4 regions of the Hymenobacter sp. genome follow, and region 2 is predicted to be linked to each of the others. Evidence: riboswitches for the same ligand, from Rfam matches in the RefSeq annotation. Region 2 holds a riboswitch; each other region holds the start of a gene.
What was found. A riboswitch is a leader RNA that binds a small molecule or an ion and turns the genes downstream of it on or off. The one in region 2 is predicted to bind S-adenosylmethionine.

Region 1 (5,274 bases), on a different contig from region 2:
CCACCGTGGCCGCGCCCACCGAATATTCCAGCACCAAGTCCCAACCAATAATCCAGGCGAACAACTCGCCCATGGTGGCGTAAGAATACGTGTAGGCACTGCCCGACACCGGCACCAGCGCGGCAAACTCCGCGTAGCACAGCGCCGAAAACGCGCAGCCCACGGCCGCTACCACGAAGGAAAGCGTAACAGCGGGGCCAGCATTGTTAGCCGCCGCAATGCCCGTCAGGGAAAACAAGCCCGCGCCAATGATTACGCCAATGCCGATGGCAATGAGACTAACGCCGTTCAGGCTTCGCTTGAGGGTGTTAGCGCCCGTTTCGGCTGCTTCGGCCCGAAGCAGCTCGAGTGATTTTTTTAACATGAAAGTGTGTAAAGGCGCTAATAGCGCAGACAAAAAAGACCGTCATGCTGAGCGCAGCCGAAGCATCTCTACTGAGCAACTAATCATAGTTAGTACAGCAGTAGAGATGCTTCGCTGCGCTCAGCATGACGGCATGGGGAACTGCATGGCAGCTAAAAGCCCAACTAAGCCAGCACTTGAATAACCGATTCGGAGAACCGCTCCATTTCTTCCAACTGTGGGCTGGCCTGTAGTAGGAAGAAGTCCACACCTACCGCCTCGAAGGCACCGATGCGGTCCTGTAGCTGCGCGGGGGTACCGGTGAGGCCCGTGCGCAGGCCGCGGTTCGACACTGAGTAGTCGTGCAGCGACACTTGCTGCTCCAGTTGCGTGCCGGCCAGCCACTGCTGGTAGTTGTCGTAGCCAGCCGCCGACGATTTCACGTTGGTGATGCGGTCCAACTCCTTCTTCACGTCCTGCTCGTTGTCGCGCACAATGGTGTAACCGGCCACGCCGAACTTCATGGGCGGCAAGCCTTTCTGCTCGCGGCGGCGGCGCATGTCGGCAATGCGGGCCCCGATTTGCTCGGGTGAGTCGCCGTGCATCACGTAGCCGTCGCACTGCGTCGAGATGAGGTCTTTTGCCGCTTCCGACTCGCCCCCGGCATAGAGGAACGGCGCTTTGGCGGGCTTGGGCTGCAGAATGTTGTCGGCCACTTGGTAGTACTTACCCTCGTAGCTGAAATGGTCCTGCTTCCACACATTGGTCACCACGTCCAGCCATTCGCGGGTGCGGGCGTACCGGTCGTCGTGCTGCTCGAAGTGCAGGCCGTATTTAGTGGCCTCGTCGCGCCACCAGCTCGATACCACATTCAGCGACAAGCGACCGGGCGCAATTAAGTCAATGTTGGCGGCCTGCTTGGCGAGCAGCGCGGGGTTGTGAAAAGTGGGGCGTACGGCCACCATTATTTCCAGTTGCTCGGTCACAGCAGCCAAGGCCGCGGCCGTGCTCCACGCTTCGAGCGACGGGGCTTCCGTGCCCTTGATGTCGTTCAAATACAGCTCTGCAATCAGCGTAAGGTCGTAGCCGAGGGCTTCGCTGCGTTGCGCCAGCTGCTTCACGTAGTTCCAGTCGGTGGGCATTTGCTCGTCTTCCACGTTACGCAGCCAGCCCCCGAAAATGGGCATCCAATATCCGAATTTCATGTTAAGTAAGCCTAAAAGAACGTCATGCTGAGCGCAGCCGAAGCATCTCTACTGCGTGAGTACTTCACTTCGCTGCAACGAAGCGGGCGAGATGCTTCGGCTGCGCTCAGCATGACGTTCAGTTGTTATTATTTTGGATTAAGCAGTGGCCAGTTCGGACTGCACAGATGCGGTGGCGGAAGCGGGCAGTTGCGCTTCCAGGTAGTCCACGAAACGGGCGTAGGGGTCAAAACCTACCACGTTCACGGCATCGGCCACGAAGTTGGACAGGGCATTGATGTCGTAGAAGAGCACATCGCCGGTGCGGTCGTCGATGAGGTACTCGATGCCACCCACGTCAATTTTGGCGGCAGCCACGATGCGCTCAACAGCGGCAACCACCTCAGCGGGAGGCGTGAAGGCCTCTACCTGGATGCCTTTCTTGGGCGCTTCGGTCAAGCAGAACTCGGCCGACTGCTCCTCCGGAATCTGGCAGATTTCGGCCGGGCACAGGTTGAAGCTCTCGCCAGTGGTGTACACTTTCATGGCGTACAGGAACTTGCCGTCCAGCGTCTCCACGCGGTGGATGTTGCCGCCGCGGGGCGTTACGTACTCCTGTACCAGCGCGGTTTGGTCGATGCCGAGGTCAATCTGGTTGGCTTCCACAGCCGCTTGCAAGCCTTCCGGCGTGTCGAAGCGAATGATGCCCGCGCCGCTGCCGCCAATGTTTACTTTCACTACGATGGGGAAGCGAAGCTCCTTGACCGCGTCGATTGCGCGCGAGGCGTGATTAATCACAAACGACTTGGGGTACTTCAGGCCCAGTGACTCGAACAAAGAGAGCTGGCGGGCCTTGTTGGTCTCGATGGCCGTGGCCGCCGAACCGTTGATGATGCGCGTGCCAATGCGCTCGAGGTGAGTGGCATAGCCCGCGGTGTGGAATATACCCTGGCCGTGCCCGCGCAAGTAGGCCGAGGAACTCATGCGGTTCACCACGAGGCTGTAGCGGCTTTCCTTTTCGGCGGGGTTGAAGAGGTGGTGCGCGGCATCAATCTTCTCGTAGGGCAGCCCGCGACGGTCCAACTCTGCGAAGAGCGGCTTAAACCATTCGGGGTGCTCGAAATAGATGCCAATGGGCTTTTGCAAAGAGGCCATAAACTGGAGAGAATTAGAAGAAACTGAGTTAGAGAACAAAGCAGCCGCGAAAACGGCGCCCGGATAGTTCGAAATTGATTGAAACCCGCTGATGAAGTGTGGGATAAGTGCCGCGGACGAGGCAGCCGCGTGCACGCGTTTCTGCCAACGCTGGTAGCGTTACGTTTGGAATACCCACAAGCAGGAAAAGGGTGCAAGGCCCGCTAAGCGGACCTTCACCAACTCACCCCCGCGAAATCAGACGGAGACGTCGGTGCTTAAGCCAGACAACAACAACAGCCCATGCCGGCCGGGCGCACGGCTACGGCGCGGGCCTGAAACGAGGCGGGAGAAACGAGAAGGTTGTTGGCAGCGTCCACGGCAACTTGTTTTTATATGGTCAGGAATTGGCACCTTGCCCGCGGTTGCGGATGGTTGCCGGCGCATCTTAGAGCCTGTCTCTCAGCGCCTCTGTATAAAAACAATCCTTTGGGAGAAAGAATTGATGCCGCAAAGGTACGGCACACTCGCCCGATTTTTCCAAATCGGTAGCTAGGAGCATTTACGCGGCTCTATTTCCGCAGGGCCAGCCGCACGCCGCCCATCAGCCAGCGCGTGGGCATTTGGGCACCCAGCAAGTCCGAATATTTTTCGTTGAACAGGTTCTGCACCTGCCCCGTGAGCCACAGGCGCTGCGGCAAGATTGCGGCTTCCAGCCGGGCATTGAACACGGCGTATTCCGGCCGCTGCACCCGGCTGATGGCCGCTACGGCGTTGGCATCGCGCTGCTTCCACAGCCCGCTGAAGCTCGCATTGACGCGGTTTGACGTGATGCCGACCGTGCCGGACACCACGTGGCGGGCAATGTTGGCCAGGTACTGCGAGGCAATGCTTTCGGCATTGGTCACCTTCACCAAAGTGTAGCCCAGGCTGCCATCAAAACGGGTTTTGGGCGTGAACTGGTGGGCATACGTCAGCTCGGCTTCAAGGCCACGGGTGGTGACATCGAACAGGTTTTGGGCAAAGCGGTAGGTGCTGGCGGCGTTGAGATTGGTGAGGCCGCTGGCTTCGATGACCTGCGCACCGGGCGTCGGCACGTAGTCAATCTGGTTGTTGCCCTTCCGCAGGAAACCAGTCAGCTTGGCAGTAAAGCCCGGAAATGGGCGGTAGTCAGCCCCCATTTCGTAGTTCGTGGTCCGCTCCGCTTGCAGGGCGGCATTGCCCACGTTGAAGCCATTGGGCACAATGCCAGGCCGGCCATTAGCATTGTAGCGCTCCGTGAAATCGGGGGCGCGAATGGCCCGGCCGATGGCGCCCCGCACGGTGAGGGCCTCTCCTATTTGCTGGCTCGCATTGAGTTGGGGCACTAGTTCGGTGCCGTAGGCTTGGTCGTGGTCGACGCGCAGGCCCCCGGTTAGGGCTAGGCCGGCACTTGGCGTCACGGCCACCACGCCGAAGGCGGCGTAGTGCCACTGCGCGTGATTGCCGCGGTCGTTGCTTTCCACCGCACGGCGGTCGGCTTGGCCGCCCAGCGTGGCGCGCACTTTGTCTCCAACCTGCTGCTGGTGGCTCAGCAACACGTTGGTGTAGTGCGTGAGGTGGTCGCTGGCCACCGACGTGGGCGTGTAGAGGTAATAGTCGGTGCCGCGGCTGGTCGACACTTGCGCTTCGGTGCGGGCGCGCTCGTTGTGCTGGTAGCTGAGCTGGCCTTGGTACCAGTTTTTGTTGGTGGTTTCGCGGGCCAGGTCGCCGGCGTTAGTGGTGTAGAAAAACTGGGCGTTGTAGTCGCGCCGGTCGAGGCTGGCGCGGGCAGCCAAACTCAGTTTGGACGTGATGTCGTAAGCGGCCGAAAGGGAATACGTTTTAAGATTGGCATCGCTGCGCTGGCTGCTTGGCGCACCGCGCAGCTGGCCGTCAGTGGTGTTCAGCAAGATGCCACCCCCCACGCGCAAGCCGTTTTTAGCCAGAAAGCCGCCCGTGTTGGTGTGCCATAGGTTCCACTCACCGCGCATGGTAGTGCTGGTGAGTTCGGCCTCGTCGCGGCGCTCGGTGGCGGCAAAGGTTTTGGTAACGATGTTGATGACGCCGCCCACGGCATCGGGCCCGTAGAGAGCCGCCCCAGCCCCACGGATGATTTCAATCTGCTCAATCTCGGCCGGCGTGATGGGCAAGTAGGCCCCAAAGTGGCCCGTCAGCGGGTCGTTCAGTCGCATGCCGTCCAGCAGGAAAAGCACCTGGGTGAAGGTGCTGCCGCGCAGGCTCACGTCGGCTTGCGCGCCGAAGGGGCCGCGGCTCTGCACTTCCAATGCGGGCAGGCAGCGCAGCAAATCGTCGAGCGAATTCACCGGATAGCGCGTAATGCTGGCGCCGGAAATGACCGTCACGGCGCGCCCGGTTTGGTTCAGGGGCTGGCTGAGGCGGGAGGCGTATACGGTGACTTCGCGCAGGCTGCGGCTGCTGTCGGCCGGTGTTTGAGCCAAGGCCTGTGGTGCTTGCGCAAGCCCCTGGATAGCCACCAAACAGCTTACGGATAGTAATCGGAACATGAAAACCACTTCGGAATGAGAGAGCAAAACTACATAGGCCTTGTCGGCGCGCCTGCTCAACCACTCG
Region 2 (5,274 bases):
TGCTACTTCGGTTCGTAGTTCAAGTTGGGCATCAACCAGCGTTCCAAATCGGGCAGTTCCATGCCCTTGCGTTGGGCAATGTCGGCCACTTGGTCGCGGCCAATTTTGCCCAGGCCGAAGTAGCGCGAGTCGGGGTGCGCGTAGTACATGCCGCTCACCGACGAGGCCGGGTACATGGCCAGGTTTTCGGTGAGCGTGATGCCCGTTTTGGCGCCCGCATCTAGCAGCTGAAACAGGGTAATTTTTTCGGTGTGGTCGGGGCAGCCGGGGTAGCCCGGCGCCGGGCGCACGCCGCGGTATTTCTCCTGAATGAGGTCGTCGCCCGTCAGGTGTTCGTCGGGCGCGTAGCCCCAGAACTCGCGACGCACCCGCTCGTGCAGGCGCTCGGCAAAGGCCTCCGCCAGGCGGTCGGCCAACGCCTTCACCATGATGCTGGAGTAGTCGTCGTGGTCGGCGGCAAACTGGTCGAGCAGCTTCTCAATGCCAATGCCGGCCGTGACGGCAAACCCCCCCATATAATCCGTCCGGCCCGTTTCTTTCGGCGCCAGGAAGTCAGAGAATGCAATGTTGCGAATGCCGGGACCTTTCTCGCCCTGCTGACGCAGCGTGAAAAACTCGGTTGCGACCGTCTCACGCGAGTCGTCGGCGTAGATTTCAATGGTGTCGTAGTCCTTGGTGTTGGCCGGCCAGAAGCCCAGCACGGCGCGGGCCGTGAGCAGCTTCTCGTCGATGATGCGCTTGAGCATGGCCTGGGCATCTTCGTAGAGCTTGGTGGCGGCTTCGCCCAGCGTCTCGTCGGTGAGGATGCGCGGGTAGCGGCCTTTCAGCTCCCAAGTATGGAAGAAAGGCGTCCAGTCGATGTATTCAGCCAACTCGGCGAGGTCGTAGTCTTCCAGCACCTTCGTGCCGAGGAAAGTCGGTTTGGTGATGGGCGTGGTGGCCCAGTCCGCTTTAAAACCGTTTTCGCGGGCTGCCTCAATGGTGAGGTAGTTCTTCTCGCGCTGGCGGCTGGCGTAGTCGGCGCGCAGGGCGGCGTAGTCGGCGGCCACCGTTTCGGCATAGGCCACTTCGCCCGAGCCGAGCAAGCCTGCTGCCACGCCCACGCTACGTGAGGCATCGTTCACGTGCACCACGGGGCCGCTGTAGGCCGGCGAGATTTTCACAGCTGTGTGCAGGCGCGACGTGGTGGCACCGCCAATGAGCAGGGGCACTTTCATTCCGCGTTTTTCCATGGCCTGAGCCACGTACACCATCTCATCAAGCGAAGGAGTGATAAGGCCGGAAAGGCCAATAACGTCCACCTGCTGCTTCTGGGCCTCGTCCAGAATCTTTTCCAGCGGCACCATCACACCAAGGTCAATGATGTCGAAGTTGTTGCAGGCCAGCACCACGCCCACAATGTTTTTGCCGATATCGTGCACGTCACCCTTCACCGTCGCCATGAGGATTTTGCCGGCCGTCTGGCGGTCCGAACCTTGCTTGTCGGCCAAGAGGTACGGCTCCAGGTAAGCCACCGCTTTCTTCATCACGCGGGCTGATTTCACTACCTGCGGCAGGAACATTTTGCCAGCGCCGAATAGGTCGCCCACCACGTTCATGCCGGCCATCAATGGGCCTTCAATCACGTCGAGCGGACGGGCCAGCTCCTGGCGGGCGGCCTCTGTGTCTTCGTCAATGAATTCGGTGATGCCCTTCACCAGTGCGTGCGATAGGCGCTCCTGCACCGGCAGGCTGCGCCAGGCGTCGGCCACCACTTCCACCTTGCCTTTTTGCTTCACCGTGTCGGCGAATTCAAGCAGGCGCTCGGTGGCGTCGGCGCGGCGGTTTAGCAGCACGTCTTCTACCAGTTCCAGCAGGTCTTTGGGTACTTCGTCGTACACCGCGAGCTGGTTGGGGTTCACGATGCCCATGTCCAGCCCGGCCCGGATGGCGTGGTAGAGGAAGGCCGCGTGCATGGCCTCGCGCACCACGTCGTTGCCGCGGAACGAGAATGAGATGTTCGACACGCCGCCGCTAGTGAGGGCGCCGGGCAGGTTCTGCTTAATCCAGCGCACCGACTCGATGAAGTCGATGGCGTAGTTGCGGTGTTCCTCCATGCCGGTACCGACAATGAGGATGTTGGGGTCGAAAATGATGTCCGTGGGCGGGAAATCGATGCTCATCAGCAGGTCGTAGCTGCGCTGGCAGATTTCCTTGCGGCGCTCCAGCGTGTCGGCCTGGCCGTCCTCGTCGAAGGCCATCACCACCATGGCCGCGCCGTACTGGCGCACCGTGCGGGCCCGCTGCAAAAACACCTCTTCGCCTTCTTTCAGCGAGATGGAGTTGACGATGCTCTTGCCCTGCACGCACTTCAGGCCGGCTTCCAGCACGCTCCACTTCGAGGAGTCAATCATGAGCGGCACCCGCGAGATATCGGGCTCCGAGGCGATGAGGTGCAGGAACGTCGTCATGGCCTGCTCCGAATCGAGCATGCCTTCGTCCATGTTGATATCAAGCACTTGGGCGCCTTCCTCCACCTGCACGCGGGCCACCGCTAGGGCTTCCTCGTAGGCGCCGGTCCGGATGAGGCGGGCAAACGCGCGGGAGCCGGTCACGTTGCAGCGCTCGCCCACGTTCACAAACAGACTATCGGGCTTGATGGCAAACGGTTCGAGGCCGCTCAGGTGGGTAGCGGGCGGAATTTCAGTAGGTAGGGGGCGGGGCTTATACTTCTGGGCCAGGCGGGATAGCTCGGCAATGTGCTGGGGCGTGGTGCCACAACAACCACCCACCACCGTCACAATTCCTTCCTTCAAGTACTCTTCTACCAGCGCGGCAAATTCCTGCGCCGACTCATCGTAACCGCCAAAAGCGTTGGGCAAGCCCGCGTTCGGATACGCCGAAATGTGCACGTCGGAAATGCGGCTCAGCTCCTGCACGTATTGGCGGAGCTGGTCGGCCCCGAGGGCGCAGTTCAGGCCCACGCTCAGCAGCGGCAGGTGGCTGATGCTGTTCCAGAATGCTCCCACCGTCTGGCCGCTCAAGGTGCGGCCCGAGGCGTCGGTAATAGTGCCCGAAATCATGATGGGCACCTCGCGGCCGCCGTCATCAAAGAACTTCTGCACGGCGTAGAGCGCCGCTTTGGCGTTCAGCGTGTCAAAGATGGTTTCGATGAGCAGCGCATCCACGCCGCCGTCCACGAGGCCGCGCACCTGCTCCAGGTAGGCCGTGGCCAGCTCGTCGAAGGTCACGGCGCGGAAGCCCGGGCGGTTCACATCGGGCGAGAGCGAGGCGGTGCGGTTGGTGGGGCCCACGGCGCCGGCCACAAAGCGCGGCTTGTCGGGCGTAGAGTATTCGTCGGCCGCTTCCTTGGCCAGGCGCGCCGACTCGTAGTTCAGCTCGTACACCACGTGCTCCAGGCCGTAGTCGGCCTGCGCAATGGTGGTGCCGGAGAACGTGTTGGTCTCCACCATATCAGCTCCCGCGGCGAAGTACTCGGCGTGGATGCCCTTGATGATATCCGGCCGCGTGAGGCTCAGCAGGTCGTTGTTGCCGCGCAGGGGCTTGGGATGGTCGGCGAAGCGGGCGCCGCGAAAGTCCTCCTCCGTGAGCGGATAGCGCTGAATCATGGTACCCATGGCGCCGTCGAGAATCAGCAGGCGCTGGCGAAGAAGCTCGGAGAGGCTGTGTCGCGAAGCGGCGGCTTCGCGTTCCGGGGCGGCGGTGAGGGTGGCGGTGGGCATTTCTTTCGGATTGAGTAGCGGGCAAAATGCGCGTATCCAGAAAGAAACCCGAACACTAGGGTTCGGTTCCGGCTGGCATCTTCTTTCACCAAAAACGGCGGTGAAACGGGAGTTGGCACCTACTCGCGGTAGGTTGCCAAGACGTCATCGGGCCCGGTCCCTCTGTCTTTCTGGATAGCAGCGTAGGGCGAAGATACGGACGCCGCGATAATTAGCAGCGCCCAGGGCCACCAAAAGCCATAAGATGCTTTGGGTCAGGTACTCGGGCGATAACCTGGTTCAGTGAGTGAGAACGAGCTGGGTAAAGTGCTAAATATCGAAAATTTCACGCGTTCCAGTGTTGAGGTAAACACTGGGAAAGAGCGTGTTTTTTGGGCAGACGGTTTTGCGTGTTTTACCCCCTGAATCTCCTGATTCAACGAATAGAAGATATCTCATTGATGTTGCAACATTAATTTTGATGCTTCATTCTAGTTCAACACATTATCAGTTTAATGCAACACATTTATTCTGCCTTGGTTGTGGCAGCGCTGCTTCCGGCTCAGCCCGCGCTAGCTTCCCCCGCCACCGGCCCCCACCCTCGTCAAGCTTCTGCCAAGCGCAAAGCTGCCGCACTGCCCGACCCCGCCGGAAAAACCGTGGGCGGCGTAGTGTTCACCGCCGCCGGCGAGCCCCTGCCCGGCGCCACGGTTTTCATCAAAGGGACCTACATTGGCACAAGCACCAACCAGCTGGGCGAATTCAGCTTGAACGCGGCTTTCGACAAGAGCCCCGTCGTGCTGGTGGTAGCGTACGTTGGCTACGAAACGCAGGACTCCACGCTCACGGGCATCGACAACTCGTTGCGTTTTAACCTGGTGCGGAGCGCCACGCTGCTCAACGAAACGGTGGTATCCGCTTCGCGGGTGGAGGAAAACATCCTGCGGGCACCGGTAACCATCGACAAAGTTTCGGGCAAGCAGCTCGAGCGCATCAGCACGCCGGAAGTGCTGGCGGGCCTGGGCCAGCTGGCCGGCGTCGACGTCAACTCGGCGTCGATGCTGTTTACCAGCGTCAGCACCCGCGGCTTCAACACGGCCAAGTCGGAACGCGTGATTCAGCTCGTGGACTACATGGATACGGCGCTGCCGTCCCTGAACCTGAGCCCCGGCAACCTGGTGGGCATTCCGGAGCTCGACATGGAGAGCATCGAAATCATCCACGGCCCGGCCTCGGCCCTCTACGGCTCCAACGCCCTGAGTGGCGTGGTGCTGTTCAACTCGAAAGACCCGTTTGTGTACGACGGCCTGAGCGTGCGCCTGCGCGGCGGCGAACGCAACCTGCGCGACGCCCAGTTGCGCTACGCCAAGAAGCTAGGCAACAAGTTTGCCATCAAGCTGAACGGCAGCTATTTCGAAGCCCAAGACTGGCTTGCCAACAACTTCAACGCAACCAAAACTTCTGCGAACCCCGAAGGCTCGCCGCTGGGCTACGAGGCGGTGAACCGCCACGGCGACGACAACCTGCTGTTTTCGCGCGCCCTGAATCGCCCGGGCTTCGTGGTGAACTCCGA
Region 3 (5,274 bases), on a different contig from region 2:
GCCCTTTGCCGTTTTCCTTGCTGCGGGTGGGCGTGAGCACCAGCGGCACCCCGCCCCAGCCGCGGCCGAGGTCGAAATAAACCAGGGCCCGCAGGAAATACGCCTCGCCCAGCAGCTGGTTTTTCTCCGCCGCGGGCAGCAGCGGGTCGTTGATGCCGGGCAGGGCCGCAATCACGTTGTTGGCGCCGTTCACAGCCTGGTACATCTGCGTCCAGGCCTCGGTAATCAGCACGTTGTCGGCGCTGAGCTGGTTCTGGTCAATTTGCAGGAACTGGTTAAGCGTGCCGTTGAAGCGTACGTTGTCGCCGGGCAAAAAGCCCAGCACCGGCCAGTTGAGCTGGTAATACGCCTGCACCCGGTCGTAGACGCCAATGGTTGCCGCCCGGGCACTGCCCGCGTCGGTGATGGCCTGGTCGTCGGGCAGCTGCTGCACCGGCGTGGGCTCCAGCAGGTCGGAGCAAGCCCCCAGGCTGAGCGTGACCGCCGCAACTTGGGATGCCAACAGAAAACGAAATAAGGTCTTTTTCATCTGAGGAAATGGCTAAGGAAAATCCAGAACTGAGGTGGCACCTGGCTGCTGTAGCGACGCGTATTCGCGTCTCATCGCCCGCACCTTTTGAGCATTATCCAGGCTTTACCCCTTACTAATGCCGAAACGCGAATACGCGTCGCTACACCGTTCTGTGAATTAATCAGTTGTGTTAGAGTCCGACCGTGACGCCCACCTGGAACGTGCGGGGCTGGGGCACCGTGGCCCAGTCGAAGTTTTTGGTGTTGCTCACGCCGCTTTGCGAGTTCACCTCTGGGTCGAGGCCGGAGTAGGGCGTGATGGTGAAGAGGTTGGCGGCTTGCGCGTACACCCGCAGCGAGTTCAGGCGGGCTTTGGCCACCAGGGGGGCGGGCACGGTGTAGCCCAGCGTGAGGGTGCGCAGGCGCACAAAAGAGCCGTCTTCCAGGTACCGGTCGCTGAGGTTTTGCACCACGCCGCCGTAGTTGTTGCTGGTCGGATTGGTGGTGAGGCGCGGAATGTCGGTCACGTCGCCGGGCCGCTGCCAGCGCTCCAGCTGCTCGCTCAGGTAGCCAATGTTGCTCTGCGTGCCGCCGTGCACCAGGAAGAAGCGGTTCATGTTCATGATTTTCGCTCCCTGCTCGAAGTTCAGCGTAAAGCCGAAGTCAATGCCCTTGTAGCTGACCGAGTTGGTGACGCCGCCGAAATAGTCGGGCCAGGCGTTGCCCACCAGTTTGCGGTCGGCCACGGTCAGTTGCCCGTCGCCGTTCACGTCTTCGTATTGAGCGTCGCCGTTTTCGGGGTTCACGCCGGTTTGTTTGTACAGCCAGAACGAGTAGAGCGGCGCGCCTTCCTCCAGCCGGAAAATGTCGCGCGAGCCCGTGGTGATGGGCGCGGCCAGCTTTTCAATCTTGTTCACGTTGCGGGCCACGTTGACCGTGGTGCTCCACTGCACCGCGCCTTTGGGCAGCCAGTTGGCCGTGGCCTGAATTTCAACCCCCTTGTTCCTCACGGCGCCGAAGTTTTCGACCAGCGACGAGAAACCGGTTTTGCGCGGCACCGGCACGTTCAGCAACAGGCCGGAGGTGTACTTGTCGTAATAATTCAGCTCCAGCACCAAGTGGTTTTTCAGCACGGCCGCGTCCAAGCCCACGTTCCACTGCCGGGTCGATTCCCAGCTCAGGTCGGGGTTGGCCAGCTGCAGCGGGGCGGTGCCCGGCAGGTCGAGGTAGTTGGCACCGCCTTGCACCAGGCCCAGGGCCGCAAAGTCGCTGATGCCGGCCTGGTTACCGGTTCTGCCCATGCTGGCCCGCAGCTTCAACTCCTGGAAAATGCCGAGGTCCTGAATGAAGTTTTCCTCGCCCAGGCGCCAGCCCAGCCCCACGGCCGGGAAATAGCCCCAGCGGTTGTCGCGCCCGAAGCGCGAGGAAGCATCGGCCCGCACGCTCACATCAGCCGTGTACCGCTCCTTGAAGCTGTAAGTGGCCTTACCAAAAAACGACACCAGCCCGGCCTGCGAGCGCGACGAGCTGCCCGTTTGCGTGGCCGACGAGGCGATGGTGGTCAAGTCGTTGCCCGGAAACTGCTGGCCCGCCAGGCTGGTCCGCTGGAAGGTGTTGCGCTGCAAGGTATTGCCCACCAGCGCCTGCAAGGAATGGTTTTCGCCGAAGTTCACGCTGTAGTTCAGCGTCTGCTCGTTGAGCAGGGTAATGTCGCGCGAGAGAAACGACGAGGCCGTGCCCCGCGGCTGCCCCGCCAGAATCAACGTGTTGTTGAAGTTATTCTCGTACATGTCGTTGAAGTCGATGCTCCAACTGCTGCGGAAAGTCAGGTTTTTGCCGAACTGGTAGGTGCCGTACACGTTCGAAATCACGCGCGTGCCCACCGCGTCATTGTTCAGGTTTTTGATGAGCGCCTGGGCGTTATCAAACGACCCGTACTTCGCATAAGAACCATCGGGGTTATAAATCGGCAGGTTGTTGCGCGTGAACAAGGCCGAGTTGATGACGCCCACGGGGTTGTTGTCGTTGCTGCTCACGTTGCGGTGCGTGCGGCTCAGCGCGGTGCTCGTGCCAATGCGCAGCTTGTCCGTCACCGAGTTGTCGAGGTTGACGCGCAAACTGAACCGGTCGAAAGCGCTGGGCTTGGCCACCGATTCCTGCGTGAAATAGCCCGCCCCGATGTAAAACTGGGTTTTGCCGGAGCCGCCGGCGGCCGACAGCTCGTAGCTGTGCGTTTGGGCGGTGCGGAACACGTCAGAGAGCCGGTCGTAGGTCGGCTGCTCCTCCGGCAGTCCGCGCCCCCCCGAGGCGGCAGGGCGGTACGGCACCAGGGCCGGAGTGCCGCCGTCGTTCAGAAAACGCTCGTTTTCCAGCGCGGCCAGTTCGGGGCCGCTGGCCAGTTTATACTGCTTGGGCGCCTCCGACAGCGCGTGGTACGTGTTGAAGGTGATGCGCGTTTTGTCGCCGGCCTTGCCGCGCTTGGTCGTGATGAGCACTACCCCATTGGCCCCGCGCGAACCGTAAATGGCCGTGGCGTTGGCATCTTTCAGGATTTCGATGCTTTCGATATCCGAGGGGTTGAGGTCGGCCAGCGGGTTGCTCGACACCTGGTTGCCCAGGCCCGTCGCAATCAGGTTGGTGTTGTTGATGAACACGCCATCCACCACGTAGAGCGGGTCGTTGCTGGCGTTCACCGAATTACTGCCCCGGATGCGGATGAAAATGCCCCCGCCCGGCACGCCCGAGTTGGCCGAAACCTGCACGCCGGGCGCCTTGCCCTGCAACAGTTGGTCGGGGCTGGCAGCCGGAATGTTCTTTAGCTCGTCCCCCCGCACCGAGCTGATGGCACTGGTCAGGGTTTTGCGGTTCTGCTCGCTGTAGCCCGTCACCACCACTTCCGCAAGCTCCTGCAAATCAGGCGCCAGGTCGATGGCGAGGGGGCCCGTGGCGGCCGCTACTTCCTTGGGGGCATAGCCCACGAAACTGAAAACGAGCGCGCTGCCGGGAGCTGCCGGGAGCGTAAATTGTCCGTTGGCGTCGGTGGTGGTACCCACGGTGCTGCCTTTGGCGAGTACCGTCACGCCGGGCAACGGCGTGTGGCTGCTGGCGTCGGTCACGGTGCCGCGCACCACGGGCTCGGGGCCCGTTTGCGCGTGGCTGGTGGCGGTGGCCCCTCCCCACAGCAGGAGAAAGAGCGACCGCCGAAGCGTATTGGTGTTCATGAGAAGCAAGAGTTGGGGGTGGAGGGGCCGGGCCAGCCGCGCGTTGGCGGGACACAAGCGGGCCCAAGGGTGAAAAGTCTGGGCCCATGGGCCGCGTCCGCACGTGCTCCGGTGCACCAGGAGCGTGGGGGTCGCGGCGTTCGGCGGCGAGGGTGAGCCGCCGTTTGTGCACAACGACGCCCGGCCCCAAGCCGCAGGTTTTGCCCAGAAAATGAGAGGTAGCCCGCGCCTACCCATTGAAGGTCAGGCGCTGGGAGGCTGGCGAACAGCTGCCGCGCAGGCACAACAGCCCATGCGGCACCCGGCTATGGCTTAGCCGCGGCAGCCCGTGAGGCCGGCAGGAAAATGAAAGAGCACTTCGCTCAACAGCCCCGGCCGGCCCGCCGCATACAGGCGGGCATGCTCGACGTGCAACAACAGCCATGCTGTACGGCTGAAGGGGCAGTCGGAAAAGCGGGGAGGGGACGCGAAAAGTCCATGGCTTTTGTTTTTATATGGTCAGGACTTGGCACCGTTTCGGAGGGTTAGCCCCGTTGGTTGCCGGCGTTTCGTCGAGCCTGTCTCTCCACGCCTCTGTATAAAAACAATTCTTTGGTTTGAAGGAATTGTGCTGCAAATGTAAAGCAACATTTTTCTCAAAGCCTAATAAAAAGCCCGAATTTTATTTCTCGCAGCGCTTATCCTCCACTTTAAAGCCATTGCGGGGGAAAGGGCCAAAAGTTGTCTCACAAGCGCTGGTGCCTATATTTGTCCCAACTCGAACCGTTTGCAGAACCTCCTTGCACACGACGGAAAAAAATTTCAACGGGCCTGCATACACTCCCATTTTGAACGAGAAATTGATTGGAAATCGCACCTGTTGTTGTGGCCCCGCCGCCGCCTAACCCCGCGTAGCCCTGCCCGCAGGCGCCCATTTTCCAATCGTATTTTCGTTTCCATGCCCCCTACTCCACTGGCCGTTTCCCGGCCTGACCTCGTGCGCGGTATCCGCCGCTGGGACTTCGTGGCGCTCATCGTCAACATCACCATCGGGGCCGGCATCCTGGGCCTACCGTCCAAGATTTATGCGCTGGTCGGGGCCTATAGCCTGGTGGCCTACGTGGCAAGTGCGGCCATTGTGGCCGGTATCATCCTGTGCTTTGCCGAGGTGAGCAGCCGCTTCAATGGCACCGGCGGCCCCTACCTCTACGCCCGGCAGACCTTTGGGCCGCTGGTGGGTTTCGAAGTGGGCTGGATGCTCTGGATTTCCCGGCTGGCCAGCTTCGCCGCGCTTTGCAACTTGTTTGTCGACTACGCCGCGTATTTCTGGCCCAGCGTGGGCGCGGGAGTGGGCCGGGCAGCGCTCATGGCAGCCATAATCAGTGGCCTCACGGTCGTCAATCTGGTGGGCGTACGCACGGCTTCGCGCGTCAACAACTTGTTCACCGTCAGCAAGCTGTTGGCTTTAGTATTTTTCACCGGGGTGGGGTTATTTTTCGTTGATTGGCAAGCGTTTTCGTTTGCTGTGGCGCCCACTTACGCGGGCTTTTCGGGGGCGGTGCTG
Region 4 (5,274 bases), on a different contig from region 2:
CGGCCACCGTCCCGATGCCCTGGTCCGGCACCGAAACCGAGGCGTAGGGTACCGGCTGGCCGGTTTTGCGGTCGAGCACGGTGCCGCGCAAGGTTTGGCCAGTGGGGGCCGCGCTCACCCGCCGGGGCCGCGTCGCCGGGTTTAGGACCGAAGCCGCCGGGCGCGCCGTCACGGCCGTATCGGCTGCCACTTCCTGCTGGCTCGCCGCAAACTGCGCGCCGTGCGGCGGGTTTACGCTTCGCAAAAACAGGAAACCGTCCACCACCTCGCTCCAGGGGCCCGTCAGGGGCTGGTACTGGAAGGCGTAGGTAGTGAGCTGCCGGCCGGGCGCGTCGTGCTTCAAACTCACGAAAGCGTGGTCGGCCGGCTGGGCCAGCAGTTCGGCTTCCAGCGTGCCGGCGGCCGGGACGGGCACGGGCAACACGCTTCGGGCTTGGTAGCTACCCCCGCCCGCCAGCGTGCCCAATACATAAACTTGGTCGGCTCCCAGGGCCGCTTTCACGGCGCGGCCCATCGGCCGGAATGCCTGTAGCTCGCTGGCACCGAGCACCTCTACCCGGTTGGCCACGTGCGGCAGCGCGGCCCAGCAAACCACCTTTTCCTGCGGGTGCGCCCGCAGGTACCAGAGCAGGTTATCGGCCATTTGCGCGTCGCGCGGGTTGCTGTCGGTGGCTTTGAACTCGGCTTCGTCTTTGGCAGTGGGGTCGTGGGTGGCGTAGTCGCGGGCCTGTGCCAGCAGGCTGCGCAGGCTCTGCTGCCAGAACGCGGCCTCGGCGCGGCGCGGGGCGTCGGTGCCCGCGGCGGGCTTGTCGAGCAGGCGCGCGGTCTTGGCCACCTCCCGCTCAAAATCAGCCAAGCGGCCGGTGGGCGGAAACATAAACTGGTCGGCCATCAGGCTGATGACTTCGTCCAGGTAGTCATAGTTCAGGGCCGCCGCGCCCTTCTCCGACGCCAGAAACGCTTGCAGCTCGTCCACCACGTCGCCGCCGTACCCCCCGCTCAGCTGCGGGTCGAACCCGGCCACGCGGAGCTTGCCTTTGCCCAGCAGCGGCAGCACCGCCTGAAATTCCTGAGTGCTGGTCCAGATGTTGAATACGCTGTTGCCGATGGCCTCCTGCGCCGACGTGCCCGCTTCCAGCGCCTGTTGCGCCCGGTGCAAGTCGTAAAAACCACTTTCAAAAGCCACCGTGGTGAACCCCATTTTCTCCTGCAAAAAGCGCAACAGGCGGATTTTGGCCTCGAATACGTTGCCTTCGCCGTGGGTGGGCTCGCCGAGCATCACGACCCGCGCCCCGCCTATTTCCTGGGTCAAAAACTCCAAGTCTCGAAAATCAGCGTCGGCTGGGCTGATGCTGCGCACCGCGTGCACCGGCAGCGGCGTGGTAGATTGGGCTGTGGCGGGCACAGGGCCGGCCCACCCGAAAATAAGAGCGAGCAACAACAGAAAAGCAGTACGCACGAATGGCAGAAGAAAAGTGTGAACAAAGAGTGGCAGTTGGCTCGAAAGGCTGCAAGCTACTCTAACCATTCATTGAATGCGTTGCGCACAAAAAAACCCGAACCACAAGGGTTCGGGTTTTTCGTAACGCGTTAGTCGAAAGCTATTTATTCAGCTTCCAGCATCAGAGCGGCGCCGTCGGCCGACTTCAGCGTGAGCTTGTCGTCAGTGAGGGTTTCCACGTTGAAGGTGTTGCTGGTGGTGGCGCCGTCGGGCGTCATGGTGATGGTTTTGCCGGCTTGGTCGAAGGTGTATTTGCCGGAGATGGCGCCGGTGGCGCCGGTCATGTTGTAGGTGCCGTTGGCAAAAATGCGCAACTCCTCTTGCTTTTGCGCGTCGGTTTGCTTCACTTTGTCGCCAGCTGTATCGGTTTCTTTAGCAGTTTTCCAAACTTTGCTGTCGGTGCCATACAGCATGTTTACGCCTTCTACCTTGCCTTTGTCGCTGCCGCAAGCGGTGGCAAACAAGGTCAGCAGAACCAGCAGGCTGGCAACGTAACGGAGCGAAAAGATTGACTGAGGTTTCATGGGCACAAGAAGTAAAGGTGAAAGAATGAAGAACAAGCTCCGCAGGACGGGCTAGGCGGCTTACGGCCAATGCGCAAAAGAGTTGGGAGCGTAACCCCGCCTTAACTCCCCCGTATATGGCCCCTGTTAGCCTGCTCGCAGACGAACTTTTTTACTCTCTTTTTCATTCAAACTGAACCAAACCATGGGACTACTTGATTTTCTCAGCGACAAGGGCGAGCAAAAACCCGTAGAGCCCGCGGCAAAACCGGCTGCCGGCGCTACCGATTTTTTCGGAAACGCAAACAATTCAGCGGCTTCCGGTGATTCATATACCGTAGTGAGCGGCGACTCGCTCTCCAAAATTGCTAAAAACCACTACGGCGACGCGGCCAAGTGGCATCAGATATACGAGGCCAACAAGGCCATCATCGGCACCAACCCTGACCACATTGAAGTGGGCCAGGTGTTGACCCTACCTAGTCTCTAGGTACTTTTTTGCAGAAAAAAGGTGAGAAAAGCCACTCTGTTTCAGGGTGGCTTTTTTGTGTCTTATGGTTTCGCTCGATTTATGGCTGGCTTAGTGTCATGCAGCGCGCAGCGAAGCATCTCGCTCGGGGTAGTAACTTCAACCGTCTGTCATCCTGAGCGCAGCGAAGGACCTTCTCACCGTGGAATGACGGTTGGTGTTCGACAAGGTCCTTCGCTGCGCTCAGGATGGCAAGCGGCGCCAGCGAGATGCTCTGCATGACCGGCTATTTTGAAAAAACGTAGCTCACCGCTTGCCCATAAAAAAATTATTCGCGTACATTTGCCTCACCTACCCGGTACTCCTCGCTAACGGCGAGTAGTTTATAAGTTTTATACAGAAGCGGCGAGAGACTAGGCTCCCTGACCCGCTGGCAACCCTCCACTATGCGAAAGGTGCCAATTCCTACCCACCGGCGGTTTCGACCACGGCGGGACATATGACTCGAGTGCCATGGAAAACTCTGCTGCTTACGTTTCTTTTAGTCCGACTGCCCCGGCTGCACGCGCCTTGGTTTCGGACTTTTTCGTGTTGGCCCAAGGCGGCCTATTGCATGCTTCGTGCCCCGCGCGAATGCGAATATGCTGTTGTCGTCCGTGTTGTTGCTAAGCTGATTTCGGCTTAACCCCTTCTTTCTTCGTGGGAATCCCCTTACGCTGAAGCGTGCCGATTGGTCGCGTCGGCTTACAGGCTGCTCCGATGCTTCTGGCTACGCCCAGAGCCAGCCGCAAGTGCTTGAGCTACTGGCAACGCCGAGTAGACCCGCGAAGAAGTCCCTCCCTTTTCTTCATTTTCGCTTGCGCATGTCCACGTCCACCGCAACTTCTTCGTTTCAGCACGAACTGGCCACTACGGCCCAACACTTGGCCACGGTGCTCCCCGCCGACGCCAGCCACACCATCGATGCCGGCATTGCCGCCGTGCACGCCACGGGCCTGGCCCAGCGCAGCCTCCGCGTCGGCCAGACTGCTCCCGATTTTGCGTTGCCCGATGCTGCGGGCCGGTTCGTTTCGCTGGCCTCGCTGCTGGTTTCGGGGCCGGTGGTGCTGGTGTTTTACCGCGGCAACTGGTGCCCCTATTGCAGCGTGCAGCTGCGGGCTTACAACCAAGCTTTGGACCAAATTCGGGCGTACGGAGCCACGCTGGTGGCCGTTTCGCCCCAAACACCGGACCTGACCCGGCTCACGGCCGAAGAAAAAGAGCTGCGCTTTCCGGTGCTCAGCGACGTGGGCAATGCCGTGGCCCAGCAGTACGGGCTGGCCTACCAGGTGGGCGAGGCCTTGTACGGCGCTTTGCACGGCGTGGGCATCGACCTGGCCGCCTACAACGGCGACGACAGCGGCGAGCTGCCCCTGACAGGCACGTTCGTGATTGCCCAAAACGGGCGCGTGGCCTGGGCCGCCACCGAGGCCAACTTCAAGCTGCGCCCCGACCCGGCCGTGCTGTTGGAAGCACTTACCCGGCTCTAATCTAATTGCCAGTTGCGCCGCCTGTTAGCAGGTTGTGCCGCAGCTAAACACCCAACAACTATTCACTTTTTCACTTCAACCACCATGTCTGCACAACCCTTGCACTTCGAAACGCTGCAACTCCACGCCGGCCAGCAGCCCGACCCCACGACCGGTTCGCGCGCCGTGCCCATCCATCAAACTACTTCCTACGTGTTCAAGAGCGCCGAGCACGGCGCCAACCTATTTGCCCTGAAGGAGTTCGGCAACATCTACACCCGCCTGATGAATCCGACCACCGACGTGTTTGAGCAACGCGTGGCGGCCTTGGAAGGCGGTGTGGCGGCGTTGGCCACGGGTTCGGGCCAGGCGGCGCAGTTCATTGCCCTGAACAACATCCTGCAAGCCGGCGACAACTTCGTGAGCACGGCCTTCCTCTACGGCGGTACCTACAACCAGTTTAAGGTAGCGTTCAAGCGCTTGGGCATCGAGGCTCGCTTCGCCGACGGCGACAATCCGGCCAGCTTTGAAGCGCTGATTGACGACAAGACCAAGGCCCTTTACCTGGAAACCATTGGCAACCCCAGCTTCAGCATTCCAGACTTTGAGGCCATCGCGGCCATTGCCAACAAGCACGACCTGCCCCTGATTGTGGACAACACCTTCGGCGCGGGTGGCTACCTGTTCCGGCCCTTGGAGCACGGCGCGCACGTTGTGGTGGAGTCGGCCACGAAGTGGATTGGCGGCCACGGCACCAGCATTGGCGGCGTGATTGTGGACGGCGGCACCTACGACTTCGGCAACGGCAAGTTTCCGCAGTTCACCGAGCCCAGCGAAGGCTACCACGGCTTGGTGTTCAACGACGTGTTTGGCAAGGGCGGGCCGTTTGGCAACATCGCCTTCATTATCCGCGCCCGAGTAGAAGGCCTGCGCGACTTTGGTCCGGCCATCAGCCCATTCAACTCCTTCCAGCTGCTCATCGGCCTCGAAACCCTGAGCTTACGCGTGGAGCGCACCGTGGAAAACGCCCTCAAAATTGCCAACTGGCTGGAGCAGCACCCGCAGGTGGAAAGCGTGAACTACCCCGGCCTGGCCAGCAGCCCTTACCACGCCCTGGCCCAGAAATACCTGAAGCGCGGCTTCGGCGGCGTGCTCAGCTTCCGCATCAAGGGCAGCAAGGAAACCGCTACGCAATTTATTGACAACCTAAAGCTCATCAGCCACTTGGCCAACGTGGGCGATGCCAAAACGCTCATCATTCAGCCCGCCGCCACCACGCACCAGCAGTTGAGC

Region 1: it holds a riboswitch for S-adenosylmethionine, as region 2 does, so the genes downstream of both, VF629_RS22410 (hypothetical protein) here and metH (methionine synthase) in region 2, are expected to answer to the same signal.
Region 3: it holds a riboswitch for S-adenosylmethionine, as region 2 does, so the genes downstream of both, VF629_RS15295 (TonB-dependent receptor) here and metH (methionine synthase) in region 2, are expected to answer to the same signal.
Region 4: it holds a riboswitch for S-adenosylmethionine, as region 2 does, so the genes downstream of both, VF629_RS19670 (peroxiredoxin-like family protein) here and metH (methionine synthase) in region 2, are expected to answer to the same signal.

Annotation. Positions count from the first base shown of each region.
Region 1 is NZ_DASVSI010000155.1:36,830-42,103, reverse strand. Features, by position in the region: gene VF629_RS22420 (amino acid permease) at 1-364, opposite strand, end outside; gene VF629_RS22415 (LLM class flavin-dependent oxidoreductase) at 529-1,548, opposite strand; gene VF629_RS22410 (hypothetical protein) at 1,687-2,682, opposite strand; SAM riboswitch class I at 3,051-3,143, opposite strand; gene VF629_RS22405 (TonB-dependent receptor) at 3,234-5,141, opposite strand.
Region 2 is NZ_DASVSI010000175.1:95,522-100,795, forward strand. Features, by position in the region: gene metH (methionine synthase) at 3-3,722, opposite strand; SAM riboswitch class I at 3,795-3,903, opposite strand; gene VF629_RS24775 (TonB-dependent receptor) at 4,244-5,274, shown strand, end outside.
Region 3 is NZ_DASVSI010000111.1:1,478-6,751, forward strand. Features, by position in the region: gene VF629_RS15290 (RagB/SusD family nutrient uptake outer membrane protein) at 1-529, opposite strand, end outside; gene VF629_RS15295 (TonB-dependent receptor) at 702-3,731, opposite strand; SAM riboswitch class I at 4,219-4,315, opposite strand; gene VF629_RS15300 (APC family permease) at 4,669-5,274, shown strand, end outside.
Region 4 is NZ_DASVSI010000140.1:264-5,537, reverse strand. Features, by position in the region: gene VF629_RS19685 (erythromycin esterase family protein) at 1-1,459, opposite strand, end outside; gene VF629_RS19680 (hypothetical protein) at 1,606-2,025, opposite strand; gene VF629_RS19675 (LysM peptidoglycan-binding domain-containing protein) at 2,210-2,494, shown strand; SAM riboswitch class I at 2,863-2,979, shown strand; gene VF629_RS19670 (peroxiredoxin-like family protein) at 3,337-4,002, shown strand; gene VF629_RS19665 (O-acetylhomoserine aminocarboxypropyltransferase/cysteine synthase) at 4,087-5,274, shown strand, end outside.